Regions from separate parts of the Polymorphospora sp. NPDC050346 genome, predicted to be linked through region 4. Evidence: riboswitches for the same ligand, from Rfam matches in the RefSeq annotation. Region 4 holds a riboswitch; each other region holds the start of a gene.
What was found. Region 4 has a riboswitch for cyclic di-AMP ahead of AB0I42_RS21455 (hypothetical protein). Riboswitches for the same ligand answer to the same signal wherever they lie in the genome.

Region 1 (3,942 bases), on a different contig from region 4:
CGGTCACGGGACGGGCGCGGCCGGCGACGTAGGCTTCGTCGTCGCTGTCCTCCGGGGGGAACGAGTGCAGGGCGTACCGGCCGTCGCGCTCCAGGTCGCGGCGTTTGGGTGAGTCGACGACGAAGCAGAAGAGGCCCTCGTCGGTGATCACCGGGGCGACGGGGTGTACGCGCGGCCCGCCGTCGGCCCGGACGGTGGCCAGGTAGCCCAGCCCGGGGCCGTACTGGTGCATCAGCGAACGGATCGCTTCGGCGAGTCGGGGCTCGTCGGCGGCGAACTCGGTCCAGGTAGCCATACCGGAATTCTATCGAACATCTGTACGACACGGGTAACGAACCGCGGATCTGACCAGCACAATCTGCCCGAACCGGCGGGGCGGGCCGCCGACCTGCCCAGCCCCGCTCGCTATGGTGTGACGATGCTGCTCTCCGACCGCGACCTCGTCAGTGAGATCAAGGCGGGCACCCTGGCGCTGGAGCCGTTCGATCCGGCCCTGGTCCAGCCGTCGAGTATCGACGTACGGCTCGACCGGCTCTTCCGGGTGTTCAACAACCATCTCTACACGCACATCGACCCGTCCGTGCAGCAGGACGACCTGACCTCGGCGGTCGAGGTGCCGGACGGGGAGCCGTTCGTGCTGCATCCGGGCGAGTTCGTGCTCGCGTCGACGCTCGAGGTGATCTCCCTCGGCGACCAGCTCGCCGGACGACTGGAGGGCAAGTCGAGTCTCGGCCGGCTCGGCCTGCTGACGCATTCGACGGCCGGCTTCATCGATCCGGGCTTCTCCGGGCACGTGACGCTGGAGCTGTCCAACGTGGCCAACCTGCCGATCACGCTCTGGCCGGGGATGAAGATCGGTCAGCTCTGCATCTTCCGGCTGTCGTCGCCGGCCGAGCACCCGTACGGGTCGGCGGTCTACGGTTCGCGCTACCAGGGGCAGCGTGGGCCGACGCCGAGCCGCTCGTGGCAGAACTGGCGGACCTGGCCGGTCCGCTGAGGCACGAAGGCAGTAAAGGGGCGCCTCCCGTCGAGGGAGGCGCCCCTTTTGGCGTCGCCGTCACATCCTGGGGCGGCCGAAGCTGTGAATCGTGCCGTTGTCGTAGCGCTTCATCAGGACCGGTACGCCGGCCTGGGAGGCATGCACCAGCCAGCCGTTGCCGACGTACATGCCGACGTGGCTGAGGTCGGAGTTGTAGAAGACGAAGTCACCGGGGCGCAGCTCGGAGCGGCTGATCGAGGGCATCATCCGGCGCTGGGCGGCGGCGTTGTGCGGCAGTCGTACGCCGACCTTGCCCCAGGCGGCGAGCATCAGGCCGGAGCAGTCGTAGCCGTTCGGCCCGGAGGCGCCCCAGACGTAGGGCTTGCCGATCTGGGAGCAGGCGAACTTGGCGACCGTGCTGGCCGGCCCACCCGGGTACGTCGCCGGACAGGGCGCCGGACGCAGCGAGCCGAGGCCGCCGGAGGTGCCGTACGCCTTGAGCCGCAGATCCTGGAGCTTCTTGATGTCCGCGTTGATCTGCTTGGTCTTGGCTGCCAGCTCGGCCTCGGTGGTGGTGAGCTGGGCGACGAGGGTGTCGAGCGGGCCCTTCTGCGCCGTGTACTGCGCCTTGAGGTCGACCACGCTCTGGATGTCGCGGGCCTGCCGGCGGGCGAACTGGTCGAGCAGTTCCAGCTGGTCGGCGAGGGTCTGTGGCGAGCCGTTGGTGAGAATCGAGTTCAACGCCGACGTGTTGCCGCCCTTGTAGGCGCGGGTCGCGAACTGACCGACGCGTTCCATGGCCAGGTCGACCTGGAGCTGAAGCGGGGCGATCTTCGCGGCGAGGCCGTCGGCCTGCTTCTTCTTCGTCGCCAACTGCTCGCGGGTGGCGTTGTGTTGCTCGATCACCGGCTCGAGCTGGCTCCACGACTTGTCGATCTGGGCTTCGATCTCGGCGACGGTCGGCTCGGCCTGGGCGGGCACCGCTCCGAAGAGGACGATGGCGACACTGGCGACGGCGACGAAGACGGTTGTCCTCGTCAACCGGCGGAGACGTGGCAGGGCCGGCGGTCGGCCGGCGGTCGCCGGCCGGAAGGGTCGGCGCCACGGTGCATGATCAGCCACCGGGGTCGGTGCTCCTTCTCCTTCGGACCGCCTACCGGGTTAGCTGACGGGTTCGGGCGGGAGAGTTGCGCCCTACCGCAAGTCTGCGGATTCACCCCGGTTACTTCTGGGTCCCCGGCTCACGACCTTGTTGTGACTCGGCGGTGTCGAGTCGACGCCATCCCTGGTGGATGGCCGGATCCCGCTCGACGGTTCATCACATTAGGCAGCGCCGTTATCAATGCGCAACCACCGGACCTGTGAAATCCGTTGCGTGTCAAGTCTGTCGCAGTCAGTCAGGCATGAAAGTTTCCTACAGTACGCAGACATCGTCCGGAATCCATTGACGGGAGCGGCCACACGGACGAAGGTGACGACATAGATCAATCCGACTGGAGGTTCGATGCAGCGTCTCACCAAGCCGACGGGCAGGCGGATCCTGCTCAGCGTCGCGGTCGTCGGCGCCGCGACGCTCGTGCCGGTCAGCCCGGCACCCGCCGTGCCAGCCCCGACCGATACCAGACAGCAGCAGTACGCCGCCGCGTCCGCCGAGTACGGCGTACCGGAGAGCATCCTGCTCGGCGTGTCGTACCTGCAGTCGCGCTGGGACACCAACGCCGGCACGCCGAGCACGAGCGGCGGGTACGGCCCGATGCACCTCACCGACGCCGCGCACGTGGCGAGCCTGCCGGTGCCCGGCCACCACGGCACCCACGAGGACCCGCGCGGCGACACCTCCCGCGAGGCGATCGAACTCGAACACCCCGCGCCCAACCCGCCGGACGAGGCGGCGCTGCGTACCCTCGGCACCGCCGCCGGACTGACCGGGGCCGGAGCCGAGGCGCTGCGTACCGACCCGGTGGTCAACATCCGCGGCGGCGCCGCGCTGCTCGCCGTGTACCAGCGGGAACTGGGTGCCCCGCAGGGTGCCGGCAGCGACCCGGCCGACTGGTACGGCGCGGTCGCCCGCTACTCCGGCGCCGACACCCGTGACGCGGCGGCCGCCTTCGCCGACGAGGTCTACTCGACGATCCGTACCGGCGCGACCCGACGGACCGACGACGGCCACCAGGTCAGCCTGGCCCGGCACGCCGGCCTCACCCCGGCGACGTCCTGGCTGGACCGGCTCGGCCTGCGCAAGCTGGCCCGCCCCGACGGGCTGGAGTGCCCGGACGACATCTCCTGCGAGTGGCTGCCGGCACCGTACGAACTGCGCGGCGACGGCACGGTTCCGACCAGCTACGGCAACCACGACAAGGGCAACCGGCCGGCCCAGCAGAAGATCGAGTACATCGTCATCCACGACGCCGAGGGCTACTTCGCCGGCACGACCCGGCTGGCCCAGGACAAGAACTGGGTGAGCTGGCACTACACGCTGCGCTCGGTCGACGGGCACATCGCCCAGCACCTGAAGGCCAAGGATGTCGGCTGGCACGCCGGCAACTGGTTCGTCAACGCCAAGGCGATCGGCCTGGAGCACGAAGGCTTCGCGGCCCAGGGCACCTGGTACACCGAGGCGATGTACCGCACCTCCGCCAAGCTGGTGCGGCACCTGGCGCTGCGGCTCGGCATCCCGCTCGACCGGCAGCACATCATCGGGCACGACAACGTGCCCGGCACGCTCGCCAGCAACATGGGCAGCATGCACTGGGACCCGGGCCCGTACTGGAACTGGTCGCACTACTTCGACCTGCTGAAGGCGCCGTTCTGGAGCACCGGCACGCACCGTACCGGCCTGGTCACGATCGACCCCGACTTCGCGACGAACCGGCCGGCGTTCACCGGCTGCGAGGTCGCGGGCGTACCGTGCCCGTCGCGCGGCTCGTCGTCGGTGATCCTGCGCAGCGCGCCGAGCCCGGACG
Region 2 (3,942 bases), on a different contig from region 4:
ATCTCGGCGGCCGACGGCGGCGGATCACCGTAGACCGCCCGGGCGACCAGTTCGAACTGGGCCATCTCCAGCGGTGCGTCGTCGGGCCGGCCGAGGACCCGCAGCAGCAGCGAATGAGCGGTGAACGGGCCGACGCCCGCGACGCCGAGCAGGGCCGCGCGGACCTCGTCGTAGGGGGCGGTGTGCAGCCACTCCTCGTCGAGGGCGGCGATCCCCTCGACGACGCCCCGCAGGCGCTCGGTGCGCTGCCGGTGGCCGGTGTAGCCGGTCAGCTCGTCGTCGGTCAGCCGGGCGATGGTCGCCAGCGAAGGGAACGCGGTGTAGGCGGTGCCGTCGAGCCGGACGGTCGTGCCCAGGTCGGCCGTCAGGCGCCGTTTGCGGGCCGCGGCGAACCACTGCGTGCTGCGCTGGGTGAGCGTGAAGTAGACCGCGCCCTCGGCGAGGGACGCGAACCGGACCTGGTGCAGGCCGCGAAGCACCGGCAGCAGCGGCGCCATGGCCGGGTCGGTGTCGGCGGCGGCCAGCAGCGGCGCCGGATCGTCCGCCAGGCTGAACCAGCGGGCGACCAGCCGCTCGACGGCGCACAGGTCGGCCGGCGCCAGCGGGACGTCGGCGAAGACGGTCAGGGTGACACCGGGCGGGCCGGCGGCCGCGGCGACCTCGACCACGACCGCCCGGTCGGGACGGCCGGCGGGAGCGGGGAGCAGCAGCGCCTTGCGGACCGCGTCGCCGGTGCGGCGATGGTCGCCGGCGCCCGGGCCGAAGCCGTCGAGGGCACGCAGGCTCAGGTCGAACGAGAACGGGGGCAGAGCTGGCAGAACGGTCCGATGGACCGCGGGGAGGTCTGTCATGCCGGCCAGCATGGGGCGGTCCTACGACAATCGCCGTTCAAGATCGCCGTTTCGGCGCCGAATGTGCAGTCGACTGCGTTATCGGCGCCGAAACGGCGATCTTGCGGTGTTCGCGATCCGGTCACCGGACCGCCCGACGGCCCCGGCGTGCGACTGGCACGGCGGGGCCGCCGGGCGGCAGGAGTGCTCTACCGGACCCGGCCGTAGCCGTACGGGGGCATCATGTCGACGCTGGAGATCTTGACGCTCTCGCCGAAGGTCGGTGCGTGGATCACCTTGCCGCTGCCGACAAAGATGCCGACGTGGCCGAGGTTGCTGTAGAAGACCAGGTCACCCGGCTGGAGTGCGCTCCGGCTGATCTTCGCCACCCGATCCCACTGCATGGCCGCGTTGTGGGGCAGCGACTTGCCGGCCGCCCGCCACGCCGCCAGCGTCAGACCCGAGCAGTCGTAGCCGTTCGGGCCGGAGGCCGCCCACACGTACGGCTTGCCGATGGCGCCGTACGCGAACCGGACCGCGACACCGGCCTGCCCGGAGACCGCCGGGATGCTGCCGCTGTAGGAGCTGCCCGGGTTGGTGGCCGCGCCGTACGCCCGTTCCCGCATCTCGTACAGCTTCTTGAGGTCGGCCTCGATCTTCTTCTTGCCGGCCTGGAGTTCCTTGGCCTGGGCGGTCTCGCGGGCCAGGGTGGCGTCGAGCCGTGCCTGCTCGTCCAGGTATTCGCGCTGGGTCGCGGTGAACCCGCTCACCTGGGACTGGCGTTCGCGGGCGAGCTGTTCCAGGGTGCCCAGGCGGTCGACGAGCGACCCGTTCTCGCTCGCGGTGAGGATCGCCTGGATCGTGTCCAGGCCGCCCGACTTGTAGGCCCGGGCGGCGATCGTGCCGACCTCGACCTCGGTCTGGGCCAACTGCTCCTGCAGCGGTCCGAGCTTGGCCTCCACCGCGGTCTTGGCCGCCTTGGTTGCCTTGATCTCCTCGTTGAGCTTGTTGTAGGACTCGACGACCTTCTCCAGCTCGGTCGACGACTTGTTGATCCGCTGCGTCAGCTCGCTGACCGACGGCTCGGCGGCGGCACCCGTGGCGGGTACGACGAGGCCGATGGTGATGCCGGTCAGGACGACGGCGCGCAGCAGCATCCGGGCGGGCGACAATACAGGCAGAGCCTTTCTTCCCCGGGTCACGCCCGATCGACGTGATCCAGCCGCCTACCGGGTTAGCTGACGGATTCGGGCGGGAAGATCGCCCTACCACGAAACGTGGATTCACCCCTTGGTGCCGGTGGGTTCCCGGTTCACCGGTCCGGTCGACTGCGCAGCGTGATCGGATGTCGACAATGGATGACCGGTGATTCGGCGGCGCCGGGCCGGCGCCTCCCGAGGGGGTTGGCTGACGACCGGACCAGCGGCTCCAACCTAGTCGTGGTCCGAATCAACCGAAAGAGGGCGGCTGCGTGATGTGGAGCGAAGTTGCCTGATCGGGCGCGATGTGCTTACTGTCCGTTGTCGTCGCCGCGCGCTGCGTCGATCGCCGGCTCGATCGGGATCGCGGGTGGGCCGCGCGGCGGGCGCTGCAGCCAAAAGTCGATCTTGCCAAGATTGATTGTTGTTTGAGGCTATTTGTCGCTCTTGGCGGTATCAATCGGATCAAATGTGTGCATTGTGGTGGCTATGGGTGTCCAGGGGGCCACCTGCCGCCTGTAAAAGTGCCAGGTTGCACATCGCCCCCCTTCTCTTTTGGCGCACGGGTCCACACAATGGTGTTAGGCCGTAAAGGTTTCGCGGAACCGGCGCCGCAACGAGAAGGCGATCGGCACCTGACTGCCATCAGATGCCGATCTTTCGAACCGCATGTGGATCTTTTGAGACACGTGCCGATCTCAGAACGCTGGCGATTTTGATCTACGTCGATCTTGATTCACGTCGATCTTGATCTGCGTCGCCGACCCGCGTCACGAGCCCTTGGAGGCATCTCGTGAATGCTACCCGCCAACCCACCCGCCCAACAGAGGCCATGTCCGGAAAGCCCGAATGGGTAACCCGCCGGACACCTGCCACGATCTACCGCCAGCCCGGTCTCTACATCACGACGGAGTGGTTCGTGATCGGCAAACGGCGCTACCCGATCTGGGAGTTGACCAACCTGCGGACCGGGCGTGGCCGACGGGATCCACTCATCGTCCGGTCGATGCTGGTCACCGCGGCGGTGGTCGCCGGAATCGGAGTCACCCTCGGCTTCGTCCGCGAACTCCACACCATCAGCCCCGCCACCTACCTGGCCCTCGGCGCCGCCGCCATGGTGCCCATGCTGACCGCCGCCGTCGGATACCGGCTGCGGCCCAGGCCGTACGAGCTGTGGGCCGACATCCGCGGCCGGGCCGTCATGGTCTTCAGCACCGACCAGGAACGGGTGTACGGACAGGTCTCCCGGGCGTTGCTCCGGGCCAAGGAAGCCGCCCGGTACGGCGGCATCGCCGACCCGATGGCCGCCGCCGGCCAGTGGCCGACCGTACGCTGACCGCACCACGACGCGGGCGGATCCCTGCCGGATCCGTCCGCGTCCGCGTGTCCGGCCCACCCCGGCCTCAGCCGAGGTCGTCGGCGATCCGCGCGATGCGCGCGAGCGACGCCGCCGGCTCCAGCGACATGCCCTGGAGGGTCCGGAAGGCAGCCACGTAGGGCTCCACCGTGTCCGACGTGTCGGTCAGGTCCTGCGACAGTGGACTGCCGACGAAGACCACGTCGGTGTCACCCGTACCCGGGAACCGGACGACGATGAACGGGGAGCGTACCGCGTAGTCCGGCACCTGGAACGGCAGCACCTGGATCGTGATGTTGGACCTGCGACCGGCCTCGACGAGATGCCGCAACTGCTCGCGCAGGCAGAGCGCCCCGCCGGTCTGCCGGTGCAGCACCGACTCGTCGAGTACGACCTCGATGGACGGCGGGTCGGCCCGGTCCAGCACCTCGTGCCGGCGGCGTGCCCGTACGTCGTCGACGATGTCGAGATCGAACGGCTCCACCGCGAAGCGCAACGAGGCGACGGTGCTGGCCCGCGCGTACGCGTCGGTCTGCAACAGCCCCGGAATCCCGAC
Region 3 (3,942 bases), on a different contig from region 4:
GCCTTCCTACCAGGCCACACCGACAACGTCGAGCACGACACCCCGGCCGCGTCAACCCGCCGCCGCCTCCCGCAGCACCGCCAACGCCCGGTCCGCGTGCGCCGTCATGCTCACCTCGCTGTGGATCGCCGCCAGCACCCGCCGATCCGTACCGACCACGAACGTCATCCGCCGCGTCGACAGCGCACCCAACGGCAACGCCCGCCGCACCCCGAACATCCGCGCCACCGACCCGTCGACGTCGGACAGCAGCGGATAACCGAACCCGTACCGGCCGGCGAACTCCCGCTGCCGCTCCACCGAGTCACGACTGACCCCCACCAACTGCGCCCCCACCTGCGAAAACTCGTCAGCCAGGTCCCGGAAATGACAGCTTTCGGCAGTACACCCCGGCGTCAGCGCCGCCGGATAGAAGAACACCACCACCGGCCCGTCCGCCAGCAGCGCACTCAACCGCCGCGGCGCACCCGTCTCGTCCGGCAGTTCGAAGTCCTCGACCAGATCACCCTTGCCCAGACCGGCCACCACGCACCTCCACGTCGTCGACCGGCCCACCGTACGCCGGCCATCCACACCGGACGGCGGCGCGGTAGCGTCACCACCACGACCAGCCGAAAGAGGGGGAGTGGGCAGTGCCCGACACACCGGTCACCGTGGTAACCGGCGGCAGCCGCGGAATCGGCGCCGCCACCGTACGCCGGCTCGCCGCCGCCGGACACGACATCGCACTGTGCTACCGCGACGACGCCGCCGCCGCCGAAACCGTCCTCGCCGACGTCCACGCCACCGGCCGGCGCGGCATCGCCGTACGCGCCGACGTCACCGACCCCGACCAGGTCACCGACCTGTTCGACCAGACCGAAACGAAACTGGGGGCGGTCACCGGCCTGGTCAACAACGCCGGCGTCACCAGCCGCATCGGCCCGCTCGTCGACCTCACCCCGCAAGACCTGCGCCACGTCATCGACGTCAACCTCGTCAGCGCCATCCTCTGCGCCCAACAGGCCGCCCGCCGCATGAACGCCGGCGGCGCCATCGTCAACGTCTCGTCCGCCGCCGCCACCCTCGGCTCACCCGGCGAATACATCCACTACGCCGCAGCCAAGGCCGGCGTCGACGCCCTCACCATCGGCCTGTCCAAAGAACTCGGCCCACGCGGCATCCGCGTCAACGGCGTCGCACCCGGCACCGTCTGGACCGACATCCACACCGTCTCCGGCGACCCCGACCGCCCCAACCGCATCGCCCAGCGCGCACCACTGGGCCGCGCCGGCGACGCACCCGAGATCGCCCACGCCATCGCCTGGCTGCTCAGCCCCGAGGCGTCGTACGCCACCGGCACCATCCTGCGCGTCGCCGGCGGACTCTGACCCACGACAAAGGGCCGGCCCACCAGGGCCGGCCCTTTGTTCCGTACGTACCCGGTCAGTACGAGTAACCGCGCGACGCCATCCAGTGCGCCATCGTGATCGTGCTCATCCAGTAGCTCGCCGGACCGACACCACTGGGATCGGCGACCTGCACCTGCCGCCCCTCGTCGCCGTAACCGACGATCGTCACGTAGTGCCCACCGGGGAAGCTGCGCCAGAAGCCGTCGTTGTCCGTCGCCCCGCCGACGATGTTCGCCACCACCGGCCGCCCCTTGCCGACCGCCTCGACCACGTCCGCCTGCAGCCGGTCCATCTGCGCCGACGTCGCCTTCTGGCCGGGAATCTCCCGCACCCGGTAGGCGTCCCCGCCGACCACCTTGTTCAACACCCGCGCGATGTCGTGCGACGAGTTCGTCCCGGCGAACGTCGTACCCAGCTGCCCCGCCAGGTTGTCCTGGCTCGGCGTGTGCCCCTGCGCGCTCAGCGCGATACGGGTCGACGCCGGACCGCAGTAGTAGGCGTTCGGCTGGTACTGGAAGTCGTACGACAACGTCTTCTCCGCCGGCGCCTTCGGGGCGGCCTCCTTGGGTGCGGCCTCCTTCGGGGCGGCCTCCTGCGGCGGCGCCGCCTGGGCCCGCTCCGGCGTCAGCGCCAACTGCACCACACCCGACTCGGCGCCCGCGTTTGACTCCGCACCGGTCGGGGTACCGGACGAAAGGCTGCCCGTCGTCGCGGCCACCGCCAGCACGGCCGCCGACGCCACGGCCACCGAACGGAAACGGTTGGGGATAACCCGACGGAACGGATTGTACGAACGAGAGTTTTCCACTTGAAGCTCCATTACCCGCCGACTGTCGTCGGCGTCCCAATCGAAAACGGCAGACGTCGACCAGACCGACGAATCGCGACCCACCCGGGACAGGGCCCGCACAACCGACAGCGGGCCGCAAACGGCACCGCCGCCACAACGGGAGACGCGAAACAGGAAAAGGACAGCCGGCAACGGCCGGCTCAGTCGATTCCGAACCGATCTGGTGTCGTGATCAGTGATCCGGCGTCAGCAAACAGCCAGGATCGTCGGTCCACGCGACAAACGGCCGCACGACAGGGAAATGGGGGATGTGCCAACCAGGCACGCTCGGTACCGCACGAACAGTCGTCTCCTTCCACAACCGCCTACCGGGTTAGCTGACGGATTCGGACGGGAAAGGTCGCCCTACCGCAGGCATCGGCCCACGGATTCACCCCGATTGCTTGGGTCCCCGGCTCGTACGAATACGACTAAGCGGATCCGCTCCGGCGCCATCGGCTGATGACCCAACAACCGGAACGGATTTCCCGACCGTACTGGCCGCCCTCCCGCCCTGCCAAGACCGGATTCTGGCGGTGCGATCTATCGCACTCGCGTTCGCCGCACCCGGGCGAAGCCGGGCCGCAAGCGCCCAGTAAAGCCAAAACGGAACGGACGGCGTGTGCACCACCGAAACAACGGCGCCCCCAAGGCCCACCGTCGATACATCACCCGACCACGACGCCACCGAAAAGACGACCCCCATGCCCTCTCGGCCAAATCATCGGGTACGGGCAGCCAGGCCACCCGCCACGACACCAAAGGTGCCCGTGTGACGCCCGGCCACCAGTGGGAAAAAGCCGGCCGAACCACCCCGACCACGCTGGGCAACCCCACCACCGCCATGGCACCATCACGCACGTGACCAGCAACTCCGCCACGACGCAGCACCTGCGCGACCTCGCCCGCCTGCGCCGCGTCCGGGACCGGATCGACCGGGAGTACGCCCGGCCGCTGGACGTCGAGGCCCTCGCCCGCGGCGTGAACATGTCCGCCGGACACCTCAGCCGCCAGTTCCGGCTCGCCTACGGCGAATCGCCCTACTCCTACCTGATGACCCGACGCATCGAACGCGCCATGGCCCTGCTCCGCCGCGGCGACCTCAGCGTCACCGAGGTCTGCTTCACCGTCGGCTGCGCCTCACTGGGCACCTTCAGCACCCGCTTCACCGAACTCGTCGGCGTCCCGCCCAGCGTCTACCGCCGCCAGGCCGAACACGCCACCGCGGGAATCCCGTCATGCGTCGCCAAACAGGTGACCAGACCGATCAGGAATCGAGAAGCAGCAGCCCCCGGCCACAACTAGCGTGACCGGCATGGACATCACCATTCACCACACCTTCCTGCCGCAGACCGACCCCGACGCCGCCCTCGCCTTCTACCGCGACGCCCTCGGCTTCGAGGTCCGCAACGACGTCGGCTACAGCGGAATGCGCTGGATCACCGTCGGCCCCACCAACCAGCCCGGCACCTCCATCGTCCTGCACCCGCCGGCCGCCGACCCCGGCATCACCGACGACGAACGCCGCACCATCACCGAGATGATGGCCAAAGGCACCTACGCCAGCGTCGTCCTGGCCACCCACGACCTCGACAGCACCTTCGAACGCCTCCAGGCCAGCGACGCCGAGGTCGTCCAGGAGCCGACCCAGCAGCCGTACGGAATCCGCGACTGCGCCTTCCGCGACCCCGCCGGCAACATGGTCCGCATCCAGGAACTCGG
Region 4 (3,942 bases):
CCACCGGGCCCGGCCGGCACCGCACCCTCGCCCGCTACGCGCTCGGCCTCGAGGCCGCCGTACGCCCGGCGCTCCAGACCGAGCTGCGGCGCGGCCAGGAGGTGATCGTCGGATGGGGCGTGGTGTGGCTGCGCGACCTCGGCTCGACCGACCCGGCGCGGGACACCCGACTGGTCATGGACCACCTGGACGGCACCATGCTGCACCAGCTGTCGATGCCGGTCGCCGACTTCGACCCCCGCCCCGGCATCCGGGCCGTGCTCGCCGGCGTACTCGGTCGTTGACGACGATGGCCGGTGCCGGGACCGGCGCTGACGACGATGGCCGGTGCCGGGATCGGCGCCGACGACGATGGCCGGGCGCCCCTCGGGCGGCCCGGCCATCGGTCGCTTCGGCTAGTACACCGACAGGTGTACGTGGTTGGTGTGGTCGCTGGACGGGTCGCCGCCGCCCCGGTAGGCCTTCCAGCCGCTGCCGGGCAACCAGATCTGCTTGAACCAGATCACGTAGAGCACGCCGAGCCGGCTGGCGTTGTTGACGTAGTACGCGGCCAGGTTGTTGCCGTACGTGCGGTCGCCGCCGGTCGCCACGCCCCCGAACCCGCCCTTCTGGGCGGCGAAGTCGCAGGCCCGGCCCTTCGGGTGTTCACCGGAGCCACCGCTGCGGTAGCAGGAGACGTACCGGGTGAAGCCGGCCGCCTTGGCCTGGTTGAGCGCGTGCAGCGTGCGCGGGGTGATGCAGCCCGAGGTGGTCGGGTCGTTGATCGTGCACCCCTCGCTGGGCCACGAGCCGTTGGCGTTGCGCGGTGCCGGCTTCGCCGACGCCGACCCGGAACCCGACCCGGAGCCCGAGCCCTGCACCCCGGAGCTGGACTGGCCGCTGCCGGCCTCGGCCAGTGCCCGTTCGGCCTGCTTCTTGCGCTGGTCCATGGTGGCGAGCTGCTTCTTCTGCTCGCGGATCTCGTTGTCGACCGCGGCCCGGGCCCGGGTCTCCTGCTCCTGCGTCTCCTGGAGCAGGCGCAGCTGTCGGTCCTCGCTGGCGGCGAGGTTGCCCAGCGCCGTGGTCCGGTCGAGGAAGCCCTCCGGTGAGCTGGTGTTGAGCAGGGCGGCGATCGGCCCGATCCGGCCGGTGCGGTAGGCCCGCGAGGCCAGTTCGCCGACCGCCTGGCCGCGTACGGTCAGCTCCTCGCCGATGGTCTTCAGCCGGGCGTCGAGTTCCCGCTGGCGCTTGGTGGAGTTGTCGAGCGCCGCCTTGGCGTCGACGTATCCCTTGGTCGCGGCGTCGAGCTGGTCGCGCAGCTTCTTGGTGCCGCCCTCGTCGTCGGTGTCGCCCGGCGCGAGTGCCTGCCGGGCCGGGACGCTGCCGACCGGCGCGGCGGTCGCCGGTGCCGCGCCGAACGCGACGGCGACGGCCAGCAGCGCGGCCAGGAGTCCTTTTTCTCTCAACCTCACGAACAGTCCTTCCGTCAGCCGCCGACCGGGTTAGCTGACGGGTTCGGGACGGAAGATCCCTACCGCTGTCGCGGATGCACCCCGAGTAACGATGGTTCCCCGGCTCGCCAAGGCGATTAGGCGACGGCCGCCGCAGGCACCGAGGGGCGCCGCCCGGCGGAGGCCGCGGCCGAGCCTACCGGTAGCCGTCCGGCGGGCGGGGGACAGCAAGTGCGGTGATCCACTGATATTTCAGGACAAAGCTGGCCGACAGTATCGGGCAGGTCACGAAACTTAAGTCGCAGCTAAGGTCACCAGTGCGCCGGGCCGCAATCGCCCTTCGACGCAGCGGGTTCGACCTGCAACGTGGCGTGTTCGATGTGGAAGTCGTCGTGCAGCGCCTCCCGCGCGGCGGCCAGCACCGCGCCGACCTCGGCGGCCGGGTCGACCGTCAGGTGCGCCGAGGCGACATCCATGCCCGAGGTCAGTGTCCACACGTGCAGGTCGTGCACATCCGACACCCCGGGTACGGCCGCCAGCCGGGCCTGCACCGCCGGCACGTCGAGGTGCTCCGGGGCGGCCTGGACCAGGATCCGCACCGCCGCCCGGGCCAGCTTCCAGGTGCGCGGCAGGATGAACATGCCCACCGCGACCGCCACCACCGGGTCGACCCAGTACCAGTCGGTCAGCGTGATCAGCCCGGCGGCCACGATGACCCCGACCGAGCCGAACAGGTCGCCGAGCACCTCCAGGTAGGCCCCGCGCACGTTGATGCTCTCCTGCGCGCCCGCGCGCAGCAGCATGAACGCGACGATGTTGGCGATCAGGCCGAGTACGGCGACCAGCATCATCGGCCCGGCCAGCACGTGCGGCGGATCGTCGAACCGGCGTACCGCCTCGATCAGGACGTAGATCGCGACCCCGAAGAGCAGTACGGCGTTGGCCAGCGCGGCGAGCACCTCGAGCCGGTAGAGGCCGAAGGTCCGCTGCGGGTCGCCGGCCGCCCGGCGGGCCGCCGTGATCGCGGCGAGGGCCATCCCGATCCCGAGTACGTCGGTGAACATGTGCCCGGCGTCGGAGAGCAGCGCCAGCGAGCCCGTGATCAGGGCGGCGACCGCCTCGACCACCATGAAGACGGCGATCAGGAAGAAGGCGGCCCACAGCCGTCCCCGGTGCTTCTCGCCGGCCCGCTTCGCCTGCGCGCCGTGGTCGTGCCCGTGTCCCACGCGCTCCGCCCTCCGTCCGGTGGCCACCCCGGCGGCGGCCCGATCCAATGTATGTTCACATCGCTATGTATGCAAACATTGCATTGGTAACCACTTCCGGTAACCGTCACGGGCGCCGGATGCCCCCTCGTGGGTGGTTACGCCCGGTGAGCGTTGCCCGGGCCGGTGGTGAACCGAGCTGGAACTCCTCGGCCGGCCGGCCGGTCCCGAAGCGGGCGAGTTGTTGGGCAATTCCAACGGGGAGGAAAGCGGCGGCTAATTGGCATACGGGCTCCAAAAAATGGGTGTGTTCAGAGGGCTTATGCTGTCGCGTCGTGGGCCGGATGGCCTGTATGGCAAATGAATGATCGTCGCCACTCCGTGTTGGAGGTCCCGTCGCATGCCGCCGCCCGTTGGGGACGACCTGTGGTACGGGCCGGATGATCAATGGCCACGGCATGACCATCCGTCATTCCGGAATGCGTTCCGGGTGGCCCGGAAGGCCGGCTGGCACTTCCGGGGCACCCTTGGTCACGGGTTTGGTCGTGCCTATTGTGGTCGGGTCGATCGCGGTGGCGAGGTCTGCAAAGTCATCGTCAACAGCACGCCGAAAGACCCTGAGAGTCGGGTCAAGGATCTCCTCCGGGCGGTGCGGGACTGCCCGCATCGCTACGCGGGCCAGACGTCGCAGTTGGGCCTGGCGGGAAGGCTGCTCGACGATGCCGACCGGCTGCTCGACGCCGCCGAGCGTATGGTCGCCGCCGATCTCGCCGCGCGCCGCGCTGGTGACCGGTTACGGCGTGCCGAGGAACTGGTGCAGTTGGCCGAAGAGAATGCCGACGAGTTCGACCGGCTTCTCCGGGAGGCTGCCGACTTCGAAGCCGAGGCGCGCGAGCTGACGCAGGCCGGGTGGTCCGAAGGTGCCGAAATCATCGGCCCGGCTGCCGACGTGCGTGCTTATCTGGTCGGCGCGGAAGATCGGGCCCGGCATGCCGGTCAGATGGTCGGTGCGGCGCCGTGCCCGACGGATCCGCGGATCGGTGAACTGGCGGCGCGTTGTCGGTTGACCAAGAATCGCATCTCGGCTGTCCGGCTTCGGTTGCGGTGCGACGACTGGTAGTATGTTGGCGGATGCCAACAGGTCGGGTGGCATTCGATTCAAAGCCGGCCCCGGGAGGCTCGTCGTGTTTCGCATCGCACTTCGGGTGATCGGCGTGGATCTCGACGACGACGTGACTCTCAATGTCGTCAGCTCACGACTCGACGATCTGAGCTGGATGGAGATCGACGGCCGCACCCTGGCGGTG

Region 1: it holds a riboswitch for cyclic di-AMP, as region 4 does, so the genes downstream of both, AB0I42_RS31565 (NlpC/P60 family protein) here and AB0I42_RS21455 (hypothetical protein) in region 4, are expected to answer to the same signal.
Region 2: it holds a riboswitch for cyclic di-AMP, as region 4 does, so the genes downstream of both, AB0I42_RS36085 (NlpC/P60 family protein) here and AB0I42_RS21455 (hypothetical protein) in region 4, are expected to answer to the same signal.
Region 3: it holds a riboswitch for cyclic di-AMP, as region 4 does, so the genes downstream of both, AB0I42_RS24325 (C39 family peptidase) here and AB0I42_RS21455 (hypothetical protein) in region 4, are expected to answer to the same signal.

Annotation. Positions count from the first base shown of each region.
Region 1 covers NZ_JBFAKM010000043.1:40,798-44,739, forward strand. The annotation lists gene AB0I42_RS31555 (pyridoxamine 5'-phosphate oxidase family protein) at 1-295, opposite strand, end outside; gene dcd (dCTP deaminase) at 419-997, shown strand; gene AB0I42_RS31565 (NlpC/P60 family protein) at 1,058-2,020, opposite strand; cyclic di-AMP (ydaO/yuaA leader) riboswitch at 2,115-2,254, opposite strand; gene AB0I42_RS31570 (peptidoglycan recognition family protein) at 2,484-3,942, shown strand, end outside.
Region 2 covers NZ_JBFAKM010000069.1:16,249-20,190, reverse strand. The annotation lists gene AB0I42_RS36090 (hypothetical protein) at 1-851, opposite strand, end outside; gene AB0I42_RS36085 (NlpC/P60 family protein) at 1,040-1,987, opposite strand; cyclic di-AMP (ydaO/yuaA leader) riboswitch at 2,039-2,178, opposite strand; gene AB0I42_RS36080 (DUF6232 family protein) at 2,862-3,365, shown strand; gene AB0I42_RS36075 (helix-turn-helix transcriptional regulator) at 3,433-3,942, opposite strand, start outside.
Region 3 covers NZ_JBFAKM010000025.1:102,123-106,064, reverse strand. The annotation lists gene AB0I42_RS24335 (peroxiredoxin) at 52-528, opposite strand; gene AB0I42_RS24330 (SDR family oxidoreductase) at 633-1,370, shown strand; gene AB0I42_RS24325 (C39 family peptidase) at 1,426-2,139, opposite strand; cyclic di-AMP (ydaO/yuaA leader) riboswitch at 2,529-2,668, opposite strand; gene AB0I42_RS24320 (helix-turn-helix transcriptional regulator) at 3,082-3,525, shown strand; gene AB0I42_RS24315 (VOC family protein) at 3,536-3,942, shown strand, end outside.
Region 4 covers NZ_JBFAKM010000021.1:7,231-11,172, reverse strand. The annotation lists gene AB0I42_RS21460 (TetR family transcriptional regulator) at 1-284, shown strand, start outside; gene AB0I42_RS21455 (hypothetical protein) at 396-1,451, opposite strand; cyclic di-AMP (ydaO/yuaA leader) riboswitch at 1,455-1,584, opposite strand; gene AB0I42_RS21450 (cation diffusion facilitator family transporter) at 1,742-2,656, opposite strand; gene AB0I42_RS21445 (hypothetical protein) at 3,036-3,755, shown strand; gene AB0I42_RS21440 (hypothetical protein) at 3,757-3,942, shown strand, end outside.